DNA from 2 places in the Pseudoalteromonas sp. MB41 genome. Region 1 is predicted to be linked to the other one. Evidence: predicted binding sites of a transcription regulator. Region 1 holds the regulator's gene; the other holds the start of a gene.

What was found. The regulator LexA, encoded in region 1, represses DNA repair genes until DNA is damaged. The targets are predictions, from matches to a motif close to TACTGTATNNNNATACAGTA.
Region 2: LPA49_RS16370 (LexA family transcriptional regulator) is a predicted target of LexA. The motif match lies at 2,507-2,526, and genes of this name have one in related genera.

The regions. Positions count from the first base shown of each region.
Region 1 is NZ_JAJJZF010000014.1:69,993-78,942, reverse strand. Features, by position in the region: gene LPA49_RS14075 (hypothetical protein) at 1-367, opposite strand, end outside; gene LPA49_RS14070 (hypothetical protein) at 515-895, shown strand; gene LPA49_RS14065 (PaaI family thioesterase) at 899-1,336, opposite strand; gene lexA (transcriptional repressor LexA) at 1,510-2,127, shown strand; gene coxB (cytochrome c oxidase subunit II) at 2,671-3,813, shown strand; gene ctaD (cytochrome c oxidase subunit I) at 3,813-5,408, shown strand; gene LPA49_RS14045 (cytochrome c oxidase assembly protein) at 5,408-5,938, shown strand; gene LPA49_RS14040 (cytochrome c oxidase subunit 3) at 5,974-6,849, shown strand; gene LPA49_RS14035 (DUF2909 domain-containing protein) at 6,749-7,060, opposite strand; gene LPA49_RS14030 (SURF1 family protein) at 7,075-7,815, shown strand; gene LPA49_RS14025 (hypothetical protein) at 7,805-8,299, shown strand; gene LPA49_RS14020 (heme A synthase) at 8,321-8,950, shown strand, end outside.
Region 2 is NZ_JAJJZF010000019.1:57,091-66,040, reverse strand. Features, by position in the region: gene LPA49_RS16380 (hypothetical protein) at 1-575, opposite strand, end outside; gene LPA49_RS16375 (Y-family DNA polymerase) at 791-2,071, opposite strand; gene LPA49_RS16370 (LexA family transcriptional regulator) at 2,074-2,496, opposite strand; gene LPA49_RS16365 (hypothetical protein) at 2,694-3,011, shown strand; gene tnpB (IS66 family insertion sequence element accessory protein TnpB) at 3,008-3,355, shown strand; gene LPA49_RS16355 (IS66 family transposase) at 3,420-4,949, shown strand; gene LPA49_RS16350 (hypothetical protein) at 5,020-5,274, opposite strand; gene LPA49_RS16345 (hypothetical protein) at 5,258-5,863, shown strand; gene LPA49_RS16340 (hypothetical protein) at 5,898-6,362, shown strand; gene LPA49_RS16335 (alkyl/aryl-sulfatase) at 6,497-8,530, opposite strand; gene LPA49_RS16330 (AraC family transcriptional regulator) at 8,656-8,950, opposite strand, start outside.

The DNA of each region.
Region 1 (8,950 bases):
GTGCATTGGCATTGGCAATAATTTCAGTTTTAGTTGGTGTGCTCATAGCACGACCTGATTGACCGTCAAAGTTAAACACGCCTTTATTAGTCGTCACTTCGATGATGGGAGTGGTTAAAAAATGACGGTATTGAATGCTATCAATTTGCTGAAATTGTTTGGTTATTTGGTCAAGAGAAGCGGGGTAATCATGCAAGGTAAATGGATTATCTAAGCTACGATTGGCTAAATGTTTACCATGTACTTTTTGAAGGGGTATTGAGCTCATTACTAAGCCCCCTAATAACCAAAAAAAGAGTTGTATGGCGAGTAAGTAACCCAGCCACTTATGCCCTTTACGGGCATATTTAAATACGCGCTTATTCATTGATTACCTCTTATTATTTTTTTATTGGGCAGCGGTATAGACAGAGCGACTCAACGCTCTTGCAGCATTTACTGTATTCTAAATTTGGTTTATGTACAAAACTGAGTTAAAGTTTCAGAGATATCAATAGAGGGTAAAAACGAGAGTATGTCGGAAATTCAATTTTTAAATGTAGATCTGGAACTTGAATCAAAACACGATATTAGTGCGCTGGTAGCTGATTTAAAGAAAAACGCCATGGTTTTACATTACGACCAAGATGAATACCGTCAATTAGCACGTATTGAAGCCGCGGCTGATATCGGCACACCAGATAAAGCTATCAACCAATTATGTGAACTTATAGAGTCGTGCTCACGCAATGCATTAAAGCAATGGTTGTCTTGCTCAAAGCGTACTTTCGATATTGGGTTTGAGTCGGGTGACTCACCTAAATGTTTTAATCAAGCCCTGCACGCAGACACCTTATTACGTATTTCAGCGATTGGCGCAGGGCTCGAAATTACTATTTATCCTGTTGAGCGTTAATCACTAACGCTTGACTACCGCTGCGGTCATTCGTGATACGCAGCATAGTTCACCTGCCGCATTCGTTATTTTAATTTCCCATACAGATGTTCGCTTACCTAAGTGCAGTGGCTTTGCCGTGGCTGTTAAGAGGCCTTTTCGAGAGGCTTTAATGTGATTGGCATTTATTTCTTGGCCAACAGCATAATATGCGGTGAAGTCGACCACAAAATTGGCTGCATAACTTGCTACAGTCTCTGCTAAAACAACATTAGCACCACCATGGACCATCCCCATAGGGTTATGATGCTCTGGAATAGCGGGCATAGTGGCCACTAAATAATCGTCGCCGATTTCGGTTATTTCAATGCCCATTGTTTTCATTAATGTGCCTTGCCCAGTAATACCCTGTTCGAGTTCTTTACATAATTCGAGGGTGAATGGTTGATACCAAATGCTCATTGTGTTTCCTTCGCAAACTAACTTCTTAAGTGAAATATCGGTATACAATATGGTATCTATCCCCACCGTTCAATGCTTGTTTTTTATCATGAGAGGAAGGGGAATTTAAATTTGCGATTTTCAGATAACTGTATATACTCACAGTTAAATGTACTGTATGGAAAACCAGTTGTATGCGCCCATTAACAAAACGCCAATCGCAAATTTTAGAACTTATTAAAGTATTTATTAAAGACACTGGTATGCCACCTACGCGTGCTGAAATAGCGCAAACATTGGGATTTAAAAGTGCCAATGCCGCTGAAGAGCATCTAAAAGCACTGGCAAAAAAAGGCATGATTAAAATGAAGCCTGGAGCAAGCCGAGGCATTCAATTAGTCGAAGAAGACGAGCCAGAACAGCTTGGCTTACCACTGATTGGGCGTGTTGCCGCGGGTGAACCTATTTTGGCGCAAGAGCATGTAGAAAGCCATTGTCAGGTTGACCCTGCATTGTTTAAACCCGCTGCAGACTTCTTATTGCGAGTTAACGGCATGAGTATGAAAGACATTGGCATCATGGATGGTGACTTACTGGCAGTACACAAAACGCAAGTTGCAGAAAATGGCCAAGTTGTTGTGGCACGTGTCGATGACGATGTGACTGTAAAGCGCTTAGAAAAAGCAGGACGTAAAGTATTTTTGCATGCTGAAAATGAAGAATTTGCCCCGATTGAAGTGGACTTAGAGCATGAGTCATTTAATATTGAAGGCTTAGCGGTTGGGGTTATTCGCAACGCTGATTGGATGTAGCTTTTTATATTACGCGTTAATCGTTACAAGCAGAGTAATTACTTTATCTGCTTTGCTAAACTTTTTTGAAACAACGCACCAAATTGATTCAATTTGGTGCGTTGTTTGTTTTTGACCGTTTACCTAAGATTTGTTCACCCTTACTTTCTACATAAAGCCTTATACGGCGCAGTTTTCCTTTCTTTTTAAGTTTTTATACTTGCCTTAAGTATTAATTAACGCGCTGATTATAGTTGTTATTTTTGCACCAAAATAAACATTTATTACCACAAAAACTTGCTTATTGCTCATTTTTTAACTAATTGGTTAAGTACATTGTATTAACACCTATTTACGAAAAAGACACACAACAAATGTGTAAGGGGGTTAAACAATGAGTGTGTCGTTCACTGCGTCGTGATGATACACAGACCCAAGCTGTTTGCAGATGACACATCAACCATCGATTGGTTTGGGTATTTAAACAATAAAAAAAACGAATGGGCACCAGCTGTAACGCCTTTTCGCTTTGCGTCTTGCAATAGCATTAAAAGGAGCTGTCACATGGGTAAACTGCGTTACACCTTGTGGCTTATATTGGTAGCACTTCCGCAACTTGCTTTGGCAAATAGCCAATTCAATATGCGTAAAGGTGTCACTGATATAAGTAATAATGTTTATGAATTACATATGACGATATTTATTATCTGTTGTGTGATTGGCATCATCGTATTTGCGGTGATGTTTTGGGCTTTGATACATCATCGTAAGTCTAAAGGGGCAAAGCCTGCCCAATTCCATGAAAGCACGAAGGTCGAGATACTTTGGACTGCAATTCCATTTGTGATCTTAATCGCTATGGCGATCCCTGCCACCAAAACGCTTATTGCCATGGAAGATGCTTCAAAAGCAGATATTACAATCAAAGTAACAGGGTCGCAGTGGAAGTGGCACTATGAATACATGGGAGAAGATATTGCTTTCTATTCGATTTTAGCGACACCGAAAGATCAAATAGATAATCAAGCCGAAAAAACAGAGCACTACCTACTCGAAGTCGACAAACCTCTGGTGTTACCAATCAACAAAAAAGTACGTTTTTTAATGACCTCTGATGATGTAATACATTCTTGGTGGGTTCCTGATTTTGCCGTGAAAAAAGATGCCAATCCCGGCTTTATTAATGAAGCATGGACACGCATTAATGAGCCCGGTATGTACCGCGGCCAATGCGCAGAGTTATGTGGCAAAGACCATGGTTTTATGCCGGTGGTTGTTGAGGCATTGCCAGAAGATGAGTTTGCGACTTGGCTTGCAGACGCAAAACAAGCGAAAGAACAAGCCGCTGCTGCAGATGCCGCATTACTTGATCAAACTCTTTCGAAAGATGAATTAGTTGTTTTAGGCGAGCAAGTCTATATGGCCAGCTGCGCAGCCTGCCATCAGCCCACTGGCATGGGATTGCCTGGTGTATTTCCAGCCTTAAAAGGCAGCCCAATCGTGTTGGGCGATGTGAACGATCATATTGATATTGTTTTACATGGTAAGCCTGGTACAGCGATGCAAGCGTTTGATAAACAGCTTTCAATAAAACAACTTGCAGCAGTCATCACTTATAAACGCAATGCGTGGGGTAACAATACCGGTGATGTCATTCAACCGAGTCAGATTCAAGCAGCAATTGATGCAGCAGCGGAGGCGAACTAATGAGTAACGTTATTAATGAGCAAGCCACTGAGCATGCGCATCACGACCACCATCATCCAGCGAAAGGTTTCAAGCGTTGGTTATATACAACCAACCATAAAGACATCGGTAGTTTGTACCTGATCTTCTCATTGACGATGTTTTTAATTGGCGGCGCCATGGCTATGGTGATCCGTGCTGAATTATTCCAACCAGGTTTACAATTGGTTGATCCTCACTTTTTTAACCAAATGACCACAGTACATGGGTTGATCATGGTATTTGGGGCTGTGATGCCCGCCTTTACAGGGCTTGCAAACTGGATGGTACCTATGATGATAGGTGCGCCAGATATGGCCTTACCACGAATGAACAACTGGAGCTTTTGGATTTTACCTTTTGCCTTCCTTATTTTATTGGCATCGCTGCTTATGCCCGGTGGTGGTCCCGCTTTTGGTTGGACGTTCTATGCACCGCTTTCAACGACTTACAGTAACGACAATACCGCGCTGTTTGTGTTTGCAGTGCATATTATGGGTATTAGCTCAATTATGGGCGCTATCAATGTCATTGTGACAATTGTAAACCTTAGAGCGCCGGGTATGACATGGATGAAACTGCCTCTATTTGTATGGACGTGGCTGATCACGGCTTTCTTACTGATTGCTGTTATGCCCGTGCTGGCAGGTGCCGTGACAATGGTATTGACCGATAAGTACTTTGCGACCAGTTTTTTTGATGCTGCTGGTGGCGGAGATCCGGTGATGTTCCAGCATATTTTCTGGTTCTTTGGTCACCCTGAAGTCTACATTATGATCTTACCTGCGTTCGGTATTATCTCAACGATTGTGCCGACCTTTTCGCGCAAAAAATTATTCGGCTATGCGTCCATGGTGTATGCAACCTCATCAATAGCACTCTTAAGCTTTATTGTTTGGGCACACCACATGTTTACGACAGGTATGCCGGTTGCTGGCGAATTGTTCTTTATGTACGCGACGATGCTGATTTCGGTGCCAACTGGGGTAAAAGTGTTTAACTGGGTGGCAACAATGTGGCGAGGCTCTATTAGCTTTGAAATACCCATGATGTTTGCAATCGCCTTTATTGTGTTATTTACGTTGGGTGGTTTTTCGGGGCTTATGCTTGCTATTACACCGGCCGATTTTCAGTATCATGACACCTACTTTGTGGTTGCCCACTTCCATTATGTATTAGTTACAGGTGCTGTGTTCTCCATTATGGCTGGGGCCTATTATTGGCTGCCGAAGTGGACGGGCAATATGTATAACGAGACCTTGGCTAAATGGCACTTTTGGTTATCGCTTGTTAGCGTTAACGTGCTGTTTTTCCCAATGCACTTTGTGGGGCTTGCAGGTATGCCCCGCCGTATTCCAGATTACGCACTTCAATTTGCTGATTTCAATGCCATCATCAGTATCGGTGGGTTTGCGTTTGGTTTATCGCAACTGCTGTTTGTTTTAGTGGTCTTTAAGTGTGCCAGAGGCGGCGAAAAAGCCCCCGCTAAAGTATGGGATGGCGCTGAAGGATTGGAGTGGGAAGTTGACTCACCAGCACCGTATCACACCTTTGAGACGCCACCGGAGATTAAGTAATGAATCACGCACCTTTGCTTAAAAAGCTGTTGTTAGCATGTTTAGCTATGTTTGCATTTGCCTTCGCATTGGTGCCACTTTATGACGTGTTTTGTGATGTTACGGGCCTCAATGGTAAACCCTCACTTGAACAAGCCAAAGTCAGTGAGCATGTAAATACTGAACGTCAGGTTGATGTGAGTTTTACAACTCATGCGCAAAGTGGCGCCCCATTCAAAGTGGAGTCTGAGCAGTACAGCGTCGCTGTGCAGCCAGGCGCCATGCGAGAAGTTAAGTTTAGTGCTAAAAATACCAGTAATACTGACAAGGTAATGCAAGCTATCCCAAGTGTTTCACCCGGTAAAGCAGCAAAATATCTACATAAAATTGCTTGTTTTTGTTTTGATCAACAGCCGTTAAAAGCAGGAGAAGAAGTGGAATTCACTTTACTGTTTTATGTTGATACTGAACTACCCGATGACGTGGAAGAGCTAACATTGTCGTACACCGTGTTTGATATTAGCGGGCAAGTTGTGGCCAAGAACGATTAAGCCGCCAAGCTAATTGCTAATTAGGAGCAAACAAAATGAATCAAAATTACGAAAAATATTATGTGCCAGCCGAGAGTCCTTGGCCAATTGTTGGGGCTGTCGCAATGTTTTTAATTGCAGTAGGCGCAGGCCTCACTGTAATGCAAGTAAACGGCGAAGGAAACAGTGGTCAGTTCGTCTTATATCTTGGTATTGCGATCCTCATATATATGGTTTTTAGTTGGTTTAAAAACGTGATTGAAGAGTCGCACAAAGGGTTATATTCAGCACAAATGGATCGCTCATTCAGACAAGGTATGAGTTGGTTTATTTTTTCTGAAGTGATGTTTTTTATGGCGTTCTTTGGGGCATTATTTTACGCCCGCATGATCTCGGTACCTTGGTTAGGTGGTGCGGGGAATAATGCCATGACCAACGAGGTACTTTGGCCTTCATTTGAGGCCGTATGGCCATTGTTGACAACCCCTGCGGGAGAGACAACACAAGCAATGGGTTGGCAAGGCTTACCGCTGATTAATACCCTTATTCTATTAACTTCATCGGTCACTATCCACTTTGCGCATGTTGCCATAGAAAACAATAAGCGGGGGGCACTCAAAACGTTCTTATCACTCACTGTGTTGCTTGGTGTGGTGTTTTTGGCTCTGCAAGTTTATGAGTATATGCATGCATACCAAGACTTGGGTCTAACCCTTGATGCGGGAGTGTATGGCAATACCTTCTTTTTGCTGACCGGCTTTCACGGCATGCATGTGACCTTAGGGACAATTATTTTATTTGTGGTACTGCTGCGAATTTTTAAAGGTCACTTTACCAGTGAAAAGCATTTTGCCTTTCAAGCTGCGGCTTGGTACTGGCACTTTGTTGACGTGGTGTGGTTGTGTTTATTTGTATTTGTGTACGTGCTGTAGCGTTATGAATTGGCGATGGGTTAGTGTGAATAAAGCCCAGTTTTAATGCTGCAATAATGATGATCAGTACCATGGCAGAGAAAAACACTCGTCGACCTAAATAGTGAGACATCGGTCGCGAGTGTTGCTTAGTAGACATCATCACAAATAGTGCCCGAAACAGATTAAACACGATATATAACAATAACAGTGTAATGATGATTTTTATCATTTTAGGTTTCCTAGATGCAGTTGATTTTAAGGCGTAAACAAAAGCTTAGCTCAATTATTGCAATTTGCGTTGTGTCACTTGCTGTGCTGGTGTGTTTACGGCTGAGTGTATGGCAGTATCAACGTGGTGAGCAAAAACAACAGCAATTAAGCCAGCTTGAGCAGTCAGAACAGCAAGGTGTAATGGACTGGCAGGCATTTCAATTATTACCTAATCAGGTTGATAAAACAGGTTTAAAGCTGACTTTGAATGGGCTCATCAATACGCAGCGTTATTGGCTGTTAGATAATCAGATTTACCAAGGACAAGTAGGATACGACCTACTTGCTGCTGTAAAAATTAATGATGATATAGCGCCTGTCATTGTTAATTTCGGCTGGTTGAAGGCACCGGTTGATCGTAGTCAACTCCCCACCGTAAATTGGCCTCAACCTTCACACATATCTACCACAGTGCAACTCAAACAAGGTCAGCTGCAAGGCTTTACGCTAGCAGATGAAATTGGCGCTGAAGCTGGCTGGCCTAAGCGTATTCAAGCAATTGATTTAGACATTTTTAGTCGTCAACTAGCGCAACCTCTGCAACCGTTTTTAGCCTACCGCCTTGCAGCTGATGACATAGCGACTCCTCATTACGAAAGTGTAGTGATGGGGCCAGACAAGCATTATGCCTACGCTGTGCAGTGGCTGCTCATTGGTGCGGCCTGTGTTGTTATAGCTTATTTTGCGATGAAAAGGAGGCGTAATGAAAGTTAATCCACTTAGTTTATTTGCTTTATGTTGCTTTGTGCCACTGGCGTTAGCGTATACAGCATTGAAACTTGATTGGCTGCCCAGCGGTTCAAGTAATTACGGGGAGCTGTTAGAAACAGAAGTAAAGCTTGCAAATTGGCAGCAGGGCGATCCGAAACCATGGACGATTGCGCTTAACTACCCAAAAAGCTGTCACTCGGTTTGTGAAGCCCAGTTAGCCAGCTTAGACAACCTTCATATTGCCTTGGGTAAGAATCAGCAAAAGGTTGATGTTGCCGTTCTTACAAATCAGCAAGATATAGCCACTAGTTGGCGACAATTAGATGAAAACTCAGCGCTTAAAGCGGGAGATTTATATTTGGTCGATCATATGGGCTTGGTGGTACTGCACTATCCTTACACTGATGAGCCAGAACAAAACAGATTAATTCAAAAAGGGTTACTGAAAGATCTAAAAAAACTACTTAATTATGCGCGTTCAAGTTAAAGCTCAGTAAGGATGCAAAAGATGTATAAAAATTATAAATATTTAGTCTTAATTACGTGTTTTATGTCGGTGTTAGTCGTTGGACTGGGGGCTTATACACGGCTCAGTGATGCAGGTTTAGGCTGCCCGGACTGGCCCGGTTGCTATGGGTTTTTAACGGTGCCAAAGCACGAAACAGCATTACTACATGTTGAACAAAACTACCCAGATATGATGTTTGAAGCGGCAAAAGCGTGGAAAGAAATGATCCATCGTTATTTTGCCGGTGCGCTTGGGTTATTTATTTTGGCTTTGTTTGTTTTGGCTTGGTTAAAACGCCAATACCCAACTACCCCAGTTAAGTTAACGTTACTGCTCCTTTTGTTAGTGGTATTTCAAGCCGCGCTAGGTATGTGGACCGTTACCATGAACTTACAACCATTAGTGGTGATGGGGCATTTGCTTGGGGGATTCAGTATTTTGTCTTTAGTGTTCTTGTTGTACTTGAGGCTAACCACAAAACCCATTGTGGGTGGGGATACGGGAGCTCGGCCGTATTACCGATTAGCCTTGATTGGCTTAGTCGTCCTGATACTTCAGATTGCCTTAGGAGGGTGGCTTGCGGCTAATTATGCGGCACCGCACTGCAATGGGTTGCCATTGTGCAGTTAT
Region 2 (8,950 bases), on a different contig from region 1:
CATGATTGGCAAAGCCTTGGTGATAGCTTTGAGTTTAGAGGTCGCCAATTGTATGGATCTTTAAGAACGTCAGAGGCATTAAGTTTGATCCAGCTTCTTAATGCCGAACCATTTGAAATGCTATATGGTCTCCAGTCTTGCTCTTGTTCAGATACAATTTCGATGCCCAAATAGATTGACTGTCCTTTATGGCTAAATTGCCCAATCACATCACATACTGAGTCATGGTAGTAATAATCAGTTTGAACCCCTTCAAATGTACAATATTTTATATCTCTTTGTATTTCTTTGAGGCATTGATAGCAATTTTGATGGATCTGTATTGTTGTCTCAGCCTTTTTGTTTTCTAAGATGACATCTTTAATTAGTTTTTTGGCTTTCTTATAACTATCACTTAGGCTGATGCAGTTGTTAGTTTTTGGGTGGATGAGCATCTTATTTTGCATAGAAGACAAATCACACATAAGCGCTTCACCACAATATGGACAAGTATAGGTTCCGCCCACTTGAATCGATTGAGCTGCAATTAAATGGCCTGAGTAATTGATACCAAATGGGACCGGTATTTCGTGCATATTTGTATCTTTATTTAAGGAATTATTTAAGATAGTCTGCTATACATGATTTAATAACATTAAAAAACACTATAGGTGCATCATGGAAATGCCCGATTTATCGCATAATTTTAAGCTATTCATGTTGGCTTTTAACATTACCATTCTTTCAATTGGGTTGGGTTATTTTATTTACTCTGGGGTTTATACCTTGGTAGGGTTCTTCTAAATAATCTTTATGCTTTCGCAATAGGTAAATCTGAAAGTTTTGTTGTATAACTCAAAGGTGCTAAATCATCTTTAGGCCGCCAAGACTGAGAGAACCCTTCACTTGCGAGCTTTATTGCACTACGTCCAAATTTTCTATTTATCTCATCAATGACCAACGTTTTTGAGCTAATATTCAGTGGTAAAGTCTCAGATAACAGTTCAAGTTGTTGCATATCATCGTGTAATGAAAGTTCTTCAAAAATAACGCCAGCTTTTTTGTATTTAAACCCCTTCTTATAAATAGCTTTTAATGCAAAGCTTGCATAAGACACCAGTGTTGATGTATCCGCGGTGGGGTAGGGTAGTTTAATTGATTGTGACTTATGATACTGCGGCTCTGCCTGTCTAAATGAATCTGTGTGGATGAATATTGTTATTGCCGATGTGTAAGATTTAAATCGACGAAGTTTAAACGCAGCCTTTGTTGCATGTGCTGTAACAGCTTCAGAAAGCTCCGTAAGCTCTATCACCGGTTTTCCCATACTCTGAGATACGCAAATTCTATCGCGAGAGTCGTTTACATCTTTCAATTCAACCGCAGATTTTCCTCGTAACTCTTCCACAGTACGGGCAAGAACAACTGTGAACGTCTTTTTGATCCAACTAATGTCGGCATTTTTAAGGTCATACCCCGTATAGATTCCAAATTTATTTAGCTTTTTAGTAGTTCTACTTCCAACCCCCCAAATATCCTCTACAGGAGTATGTTTGAGAGCCCAATCAATTTTGTATTGTGAATCTAATACAACCACACCATTGGTGTGTTCTTTCCACTCTTTCTTTTTGGCGCAGTGACTTCCAAGTTTCGCTAGTGTCATTGTCTGAGATATACCCAAGCCACAACTAATACCTAAGTTCCTCTTAAGTGTCCTCTGTATGGTGTGTGCGTAGTCTTTTATATCTTTTGTAAAGTTTATATCGATGCGCCCAAAGCATTCATCAACAGAGTATCGTATTGTATCGAATAGGAAGTACTCTAACTCGGTATGAAAACGGTTACTCAAATCACCAAACAGCGTGAAATTACTCCCCCACAAGTGACCACCATGCGCAGCCACCAGTTGTTTAACTTTAAATGCTGGCTCTCCCATTTTGATACCTAAATCTTTGATAGCTTGATTTCGAGCTACAACATTGCCCTGGTTAGAACTAAGAACGCCAAGAGGGGTTTTATCAAAGTCGTATTGGGGGTTAAAGAGTTGGCAAAACGAAACGTAAGCAGCATTGATGTCGCAAAGAACCCACATAATTAGAATATCTTGATTAAACCAGTGACAACGCCCCAGACTACATGAGTATCCCAGTCATTGTTTTCATCGATATCAATTTCAATTGGCTCGAAGTCGGGGTTTTTACTAATAAAAACGGCTTTGTTGTTTTTTAATTGTAGTTCTTTCACAACAAATTCGTTGTCTAATGTAGCTAATACGATTCGTCCAGTTTTAATTGTTACTGACCTATCTACAACTATTATCGAGCCGTCAGTAATGTCTGGGGACATGCTGTTGCCTGACACCCTGAATAGGAATGTACTACTAGGGCGCTTAATTAGGAGCTCATCTAAACTGATTGAGTCGGATAGGTGATCTTCGCATGGATTGGGGAAACCTGCAGCAACTGAAAAGTCTGCAATAGGTAATTCTGTGGTTGAAGGGGTAAGTTTGCTAAGCATAATCACAAAATACTGTACAAATAAACAGTAATTTTAGATGTGAATATTCCACATTACAACCAAGAAGTTTCTTTTAGGCTCGCGGTCTATGTGATTTCATCAATTATTAGTTAAATTGTAAACGTCTAGCCAAGCACACCTAATACCAAACCCCGCAGTTTATTACGCTAGTTCCAAAATTCACAAGGAACTAGCGCATGACTAAAAAGAATACCAAGAACGCCAAACACGACTGGCCAAGCATATTCGCTTATCAAAAAGAGAGCGGCTTAACGGTTGCAGAATTCTGCTCTATACATAAAATCAGCAGCTCTGCCTTCTATCTCAATAAGCAGCGACGCTCGACAGGCAATAACTTTGTCGAAGCCAAAGTTGTTCGGCAAGTGTCTGAACAAGTCACTCAAGTTACACGCTCTAAGAAAACAATCACGCTAATCACCCACGCAGGTGAACTGTCTTTTCCTGATACGATATCGTCTGACTTTTTAGTCAGTGTGATAAAGGGCTTATCATGAATATGTTTGTTCAGCCTTCCCATATTTATCTTCACCGACAGTTTGTCGATTTCAGAAAATCGATTAACGGTCTTTCTGTCATCATTGAGTCAGAAATGAACCTACCCGTCATGAGCGGTGCCTTGTTCATTTTCTGCAACAAAGCCAAGGATAAATTGAAGATACTCTACTGGGACAAAACCGGCTTTGCCTTGTGGTACAAGCGCCTAGAAAAAGATAAGTTCAAATGGCCAAGCCGTATTGATGAAGCGTGTTTAGAATTGAATGAACAGCAGTTGTCTTGGTTGCTGGAAGGCTATGATGTCATCGGTCATCAAGCTGTCAATTATCAAAATATTATGTAATAAAATCAGGCAAATAGTATAAATAAAAACAGCAAGTTAGCGTGTATTTTGTTAAAATGCACGCATGAAAACAGACATCGAATCACTCCCTGACGACCCTATTTTACTGAAGAAACTTCTCGCAGAAAGAGATGAGACTATCGCTTATCTTACTGAGCAGTTTCGTTTAGCTCAGCATAAACAATTTGGTAAAAGCACTGAAGGCTACCCGGGTCAGGGCGAGCTATTCAATGAACTTGAGCAATTAGCAGATGAGTCTGAAGCGGAACCGACTGAAGCCGAAAAAGAGTCCATCACCTACGAACGCAAGAAACCTGTTCGTAAACCTTTACCGAAAGACTTACCACGCGACATCATTATTCACGACCTAGCAGACGCAGACAAAAGCTGTGATGACTGTGGTCATGAATTACATCGCATGGGTGAAGATAAAAGCGAGCAGCTTGAATTCATTCCTGCCCAGATCAAAGTCATTGAACATGTGCGACCTAAATATAGTTGTCGTCATTGCGAACAACATGCAACGAAAGTCACGATTAAACAAGCGCCGGTTCCGGCTTCACCCATCCCAAAAAGCTTTGCCACGACTAGCTTGTTAAGCCAAATCATTACCAGTAAATATCAATATGGCTTACCGCTTTATCGTCAAGAAAACCTGTTTAAAGAATATGGCATCCCGCTCAGCCGACAAACAATGTCGAGCTGGTTGTTGAGGTGTGCAGACTTACTCAAACCGCTTTATGACAAATTGCATCAACATCTCTTGCAGCAAAACGTAATACAAGCAGATGAAACCACACTAAAGGTAATCGAATCCGACAAAACCAAATGTTATATGTGGTTATATTGCACCGGTACCGACTCACCCGGCAGTAATCACACAGACATTCCCAATATCGTGCTGTATGACTTCCATGAAAGTCGAGCGAGCCAATGTGCGATTAATTTCCTACGAGGTCATTCAGGCTATTTGCAGGTAGATGGTTATCAAGGCTATGAATCAACCCAAGCTACATTAGTGGGCTGTTGGGCGCATGCAAGGCGCAAATTCAAAGAGGCTGATATAGCGCAAAGCAAAGGCAAACCTAAAGCAGGAAAAGCAACCTGGGCGATGAGTCACATCAAAAAGCTTTATCGAATTGAAGCTACCATAAAGGATAAATCGCCCAGTGAAAAACAGGCGTATCGAATCGAACATGCGACGCCCTTGCTGGAAGAATATAAAGCCTGGCTGGATAAGTCGATTCTGCAGGTTCCACCTAAGTCGGCTTTAGGAAAAGCACTCGCATATAGTTTAAATCAATGGCCCAAGCTGACACGCTACTTAGAAGATGGACATCTGAATATCGATAACAATCGTTCAGAAAGAGCAATCAAACCCTTCGTGATTGGCCGGAAGAATTGGCTCTTCTCAAACACCACTAGTGGTGCTCATGCCAGCAGTGTTCTTTACAGTATTGTTGAAACAGCAAAAGCGAATAACCTCGTGCCATTCGATTATCTTCATCAGGTTCTTAGCGTATTGAGCGAGGGTAACGATGATGACACCCTGACAGCTCTATTGCCTTGGAATGTTAGTTTAGAAGTTAGATGACAGGTGTGCTTCGCGTGACGCTTACTCCTAACAGTTCTGTATGGCCGGACCTAAATCCAAGTGTTTTAGGTTAGTTGCTCTCTATAATGTCGCAATCCACTAGTGACCAGGTATCATTTCCCAATACAGTCTTGACCTTGATTGCCTTTTTGTTGGAAGCGTCTATAACCACACCTGTTTTGTTAATAACACGGTTATATAAATCTGTTCCTCTAATGACCTGTTTTTCAGGTGAGTCTGAGTCTAATTCTGCCCATAGAACAAAGTGATCATCTCCACTTTCAATATGCGTATGATCTAGATCTTTTTTGTTCAGCCCTTCCATTAGCTTTTTGGCGGCTTGGTATTCTTTAAATCGTTCAGATTTAAGTGGAGAACGTAACCAGTGGTATTTTCAACGATATATTCAGCACTTGCCAAGCAAGGGTGAAATAATCCTATTTGACAGGTCTTGGTATAACCGTGCTGGTGTCGAGAAGGTAATGGGTTTTTGTAATGATCAAGAGTATCTAGAATTCCTTCGACAAGTTCCTGAATTGGAGCGTATGCTCGTCAATAGTGGAATTTTGTTATACAAATATTGGTTTTCAGTTAGCCGGACAGAGCAATTCAATCGCTTTAAATCGCGCCAGAAAGATCCCTTGAAACAATGGAAGTTAAGCCCTGTAGATATGGCTTCTCTTGAAAAATGGGACGATTACAGCAAAGCAAAAGATGCCATGATGTTCCATACCAATACTAAAGATGCGCCATGGACCATTGTGCGTTCTGATGACAAAAAACGTGGCCGAATTAATTGTATGCGTCACTTTCTATCCACTGTAGATTATCCAGGAAAAGATAATCGGGTTGTCAAAAGTCCCGATCCTTTGGTTGTGGGCTTACCAGAAACAATGTATGGCGACAGCCAATAAAACGATTTAAATAAATTATGTATAGGATAAACAAATGAAAGATAAGAAAACTCTGGAATCGCTGATTAAACAGAATAAAAAGAGCTTGAAAAAGCTTACAGAAATTTCTGAAAAAGCGACTAAAAAAGCTAAAAAGGCTTTAGAAAAATCCAAAAAAGCTCAACTGATGGCGAAAAAAGTAGAAAAACAACTTGAAGATGCAATTAAAGAGTTGAATGAAGTTAGAGCTGAAAATGCTGCAAAAAAGAAAGCTGCTAAAAAGTATATGCAAAAAAAGGCGAAGCAACTTGCAGAGAAAAGTAAAAAGAGATCAGTCAGTGATAAAAAACAAAAAGCTAAAGAATCAGATAAAAAGGTAGTTGATAAACCAAAATTAAAACCTAAGGCAAAGAAATCATCAAATTCTAATAAGACATCTAAAAGCAAGTCGACCTCAAAAGATAAAGTGCCCGTTAAGGTTAAGGTAGCCTCAAAACCGAAAACCAAATCTAAAAAGTAGCCAGGTAATTTGAGATACTGAAGCTTGTATAAGAATGTAAGTTAATAGGCCAGAAGCATTTAATTCTTTGGTGTGAATTACCTAAAGTAATGCATAAAAAAAGGATTAGCTTCTGGCAGAATCTCCCGAATAAATCAGGGAGTGACGATATTAAACGTACCTTGTGGATTGCCTAGTAGGCTAAAGAAGCTAATTAAATCCAGTTTACTTCCCTCTACCTGTAAATCATCGCCTAATAAAACATCTTTTAGGTTGGCGTCTCCTACAATAATATCGATAAATAAAGCGCTGGTGAGAACTAAGCTTGCGTCGGCTTCAACAGCCTGGAAAATTTTCTTATGACGAAGGACGGCGTTTTCGAGCATAAGTAAATAACTTTCATTGATATCACTAAAGGTGATTTTTATGTTGAGTTTTTTTCCATCTGCTTTCGGGCCATTTAAACGAACCGACATACTGTCAAAAAAGTAAGCAACTGGGGTTTTGAGTAAGACTTCTTTCATTACCGCTGGGCTTATGCCTTTATCCGGTCCACCATGTCTTAACTCATAGGCCCCACTCAGATAAAAGTCTCGCCAAGGTGCGGATTCAGCTTGATAAGCTAGTTGATCATAAACTTTTGCAAGTAGTTTTTTCGCATCAGCGTTGTTTTCGTCAGCAAAAACTGCGTGATTCAGTAATTCTGCCAGCCATCTGTATACATCTGAGCCTTCTTTAGCATTCATACTTGCAGCTTCATCAAATTGACGACTGGCCTTGCTAATGACGGCTTCGGCTCCCCCCATCATCTCTATATAGCGTTTGGCAACAGCAGGTTCAGGTAATTCATCCAGTTTTGAAGGGTTAGCGGTGAACCAGCCTAAGTATCTTTGATAGACTGCCTTGGCATTATGCTTGATCGTTCCATAGTAACCCTGGTTATGAAAGTCTTCATTCAGGCTAGCAGGTAGCGTTAAGTTTTCGGCGATTTCCTTTGGCGTCAGTCCTTCATTCATCATACGCACACTTTGGTCGTGAATGTATTTGTAAGTATCTCGTTGCTTTATCAAAAAGTCATTGATTTTATCATTTCCCCATAAAGGCCAATGATGGCTAGCAAAGTAGACTTCAGATTCTGGAAATAGCGTTCTTGCCTCATCTATATAAGCGCTCCAAATTTTCGCATCACGCACCTTAGCGCCTCGGAGCGTATAAAGGTTATGCATGTTGTTGCTGACTAATTCAGCGCCACAAAACGCTTTGTGATTAGGCAGGTAAAAGGTGAATTCAGCGGGCGCTTCAGAACCATGTACGGTTTGAAAAATAAATGGCACACCATCAATCGTTAATTTTGTTTGGGTTTCTTTAATAAGTTCACTAGGGGACTCAATTCCGAAAGAGCCAAATGCGGGTCCTTTACCTAAGCCGGTATCAACATGACCCCGTTCGTTTCGTGCTAGTCGTTTGCCATACATATACATAGCGCGTCGACTCATTGCGGTTCCAGCAATAATGTTTTCACTTGTAGCTTCTTCTTCAAAACCTTCTGGTGCAATGATTCTTAGTGCTTGTTTTTCACTTTCACCTAAGTGCTGCATGATTCCCTGAACACCGCCAAAATGGTCCATATGACTATGAGTAAAGAGGATGGCCTTGATCGGGTGTTTACCCAAATGCTTTTGCGCAAATAAAAGTGCTTTGCTGGCAGTTTCTTTTGAGGTGAGTGGGTCAACAATGATCCAGCCATTATCGCTTTCAATGATGCTCATGTTGGCAAGATCATATCCACGAATCTGGTAAATTCCCTTAGTGACTTCAAAAAGACCATGGATATTGTTTAGAGCGGCTTGGCGCCATAAACTTGGGTTAACAGAATCTGGAGAATTTTCTCCGTTTTCATCAATGAACTTGTATTCGTTCATATCCCATACAACATCACCATTTAATTGTTTTATGATTAAACTTTCATCTTGAGCAATAAGACCTTTGCGTGCATTGTCAAAATCGGATTGGTTTGAAAATGGACGTTTTTCCAACATTGATTTATTGGCCTTTATGGTGGCCGAAGTGGGAGCCGTATGACCTTGACTGTTTGCACCTGCTTCATAGTCAATGGTCTGATTGCAGCCCAATAAGTTGAAGACGAGTAAGCAAATAGAAATAGGTGGATTCAATAATTTTTGTACCATACAAGCCTCATGTTTAATTAATAATGTACTTTAAGTTTCCAGTTTAGCTTTACACAGAACAGTTGCTTATCCTGATAGGACAAAGTTATGTCCTGACTGACCAATCACCTAATTGAATTGAACCCTTAAGGTTTGCGAAAAGTAGTGGGGCAATGTGTAAACCAGCGAGTAAAGGCTCTTGAAAAATTACTGGTATCGTTGAAGCCTGTTTTTAGAGCGATTTGAGTGATACTTAGGTCAGTATTAGTCAGATAGTGCTTAGCCATTTCCATACGGCTTTTCTGTAGAATTTCCCGGAAATTTGTGTCTTCTTCTTTAAGGTGTCTCCTCAAACTTCGTTCACTCAAATTAAGTTGCGCTGCCACTTCAGCAATATTGATTTCGCTATTCTCTAATTGAGCAAGAATAAGTTGTGTGACT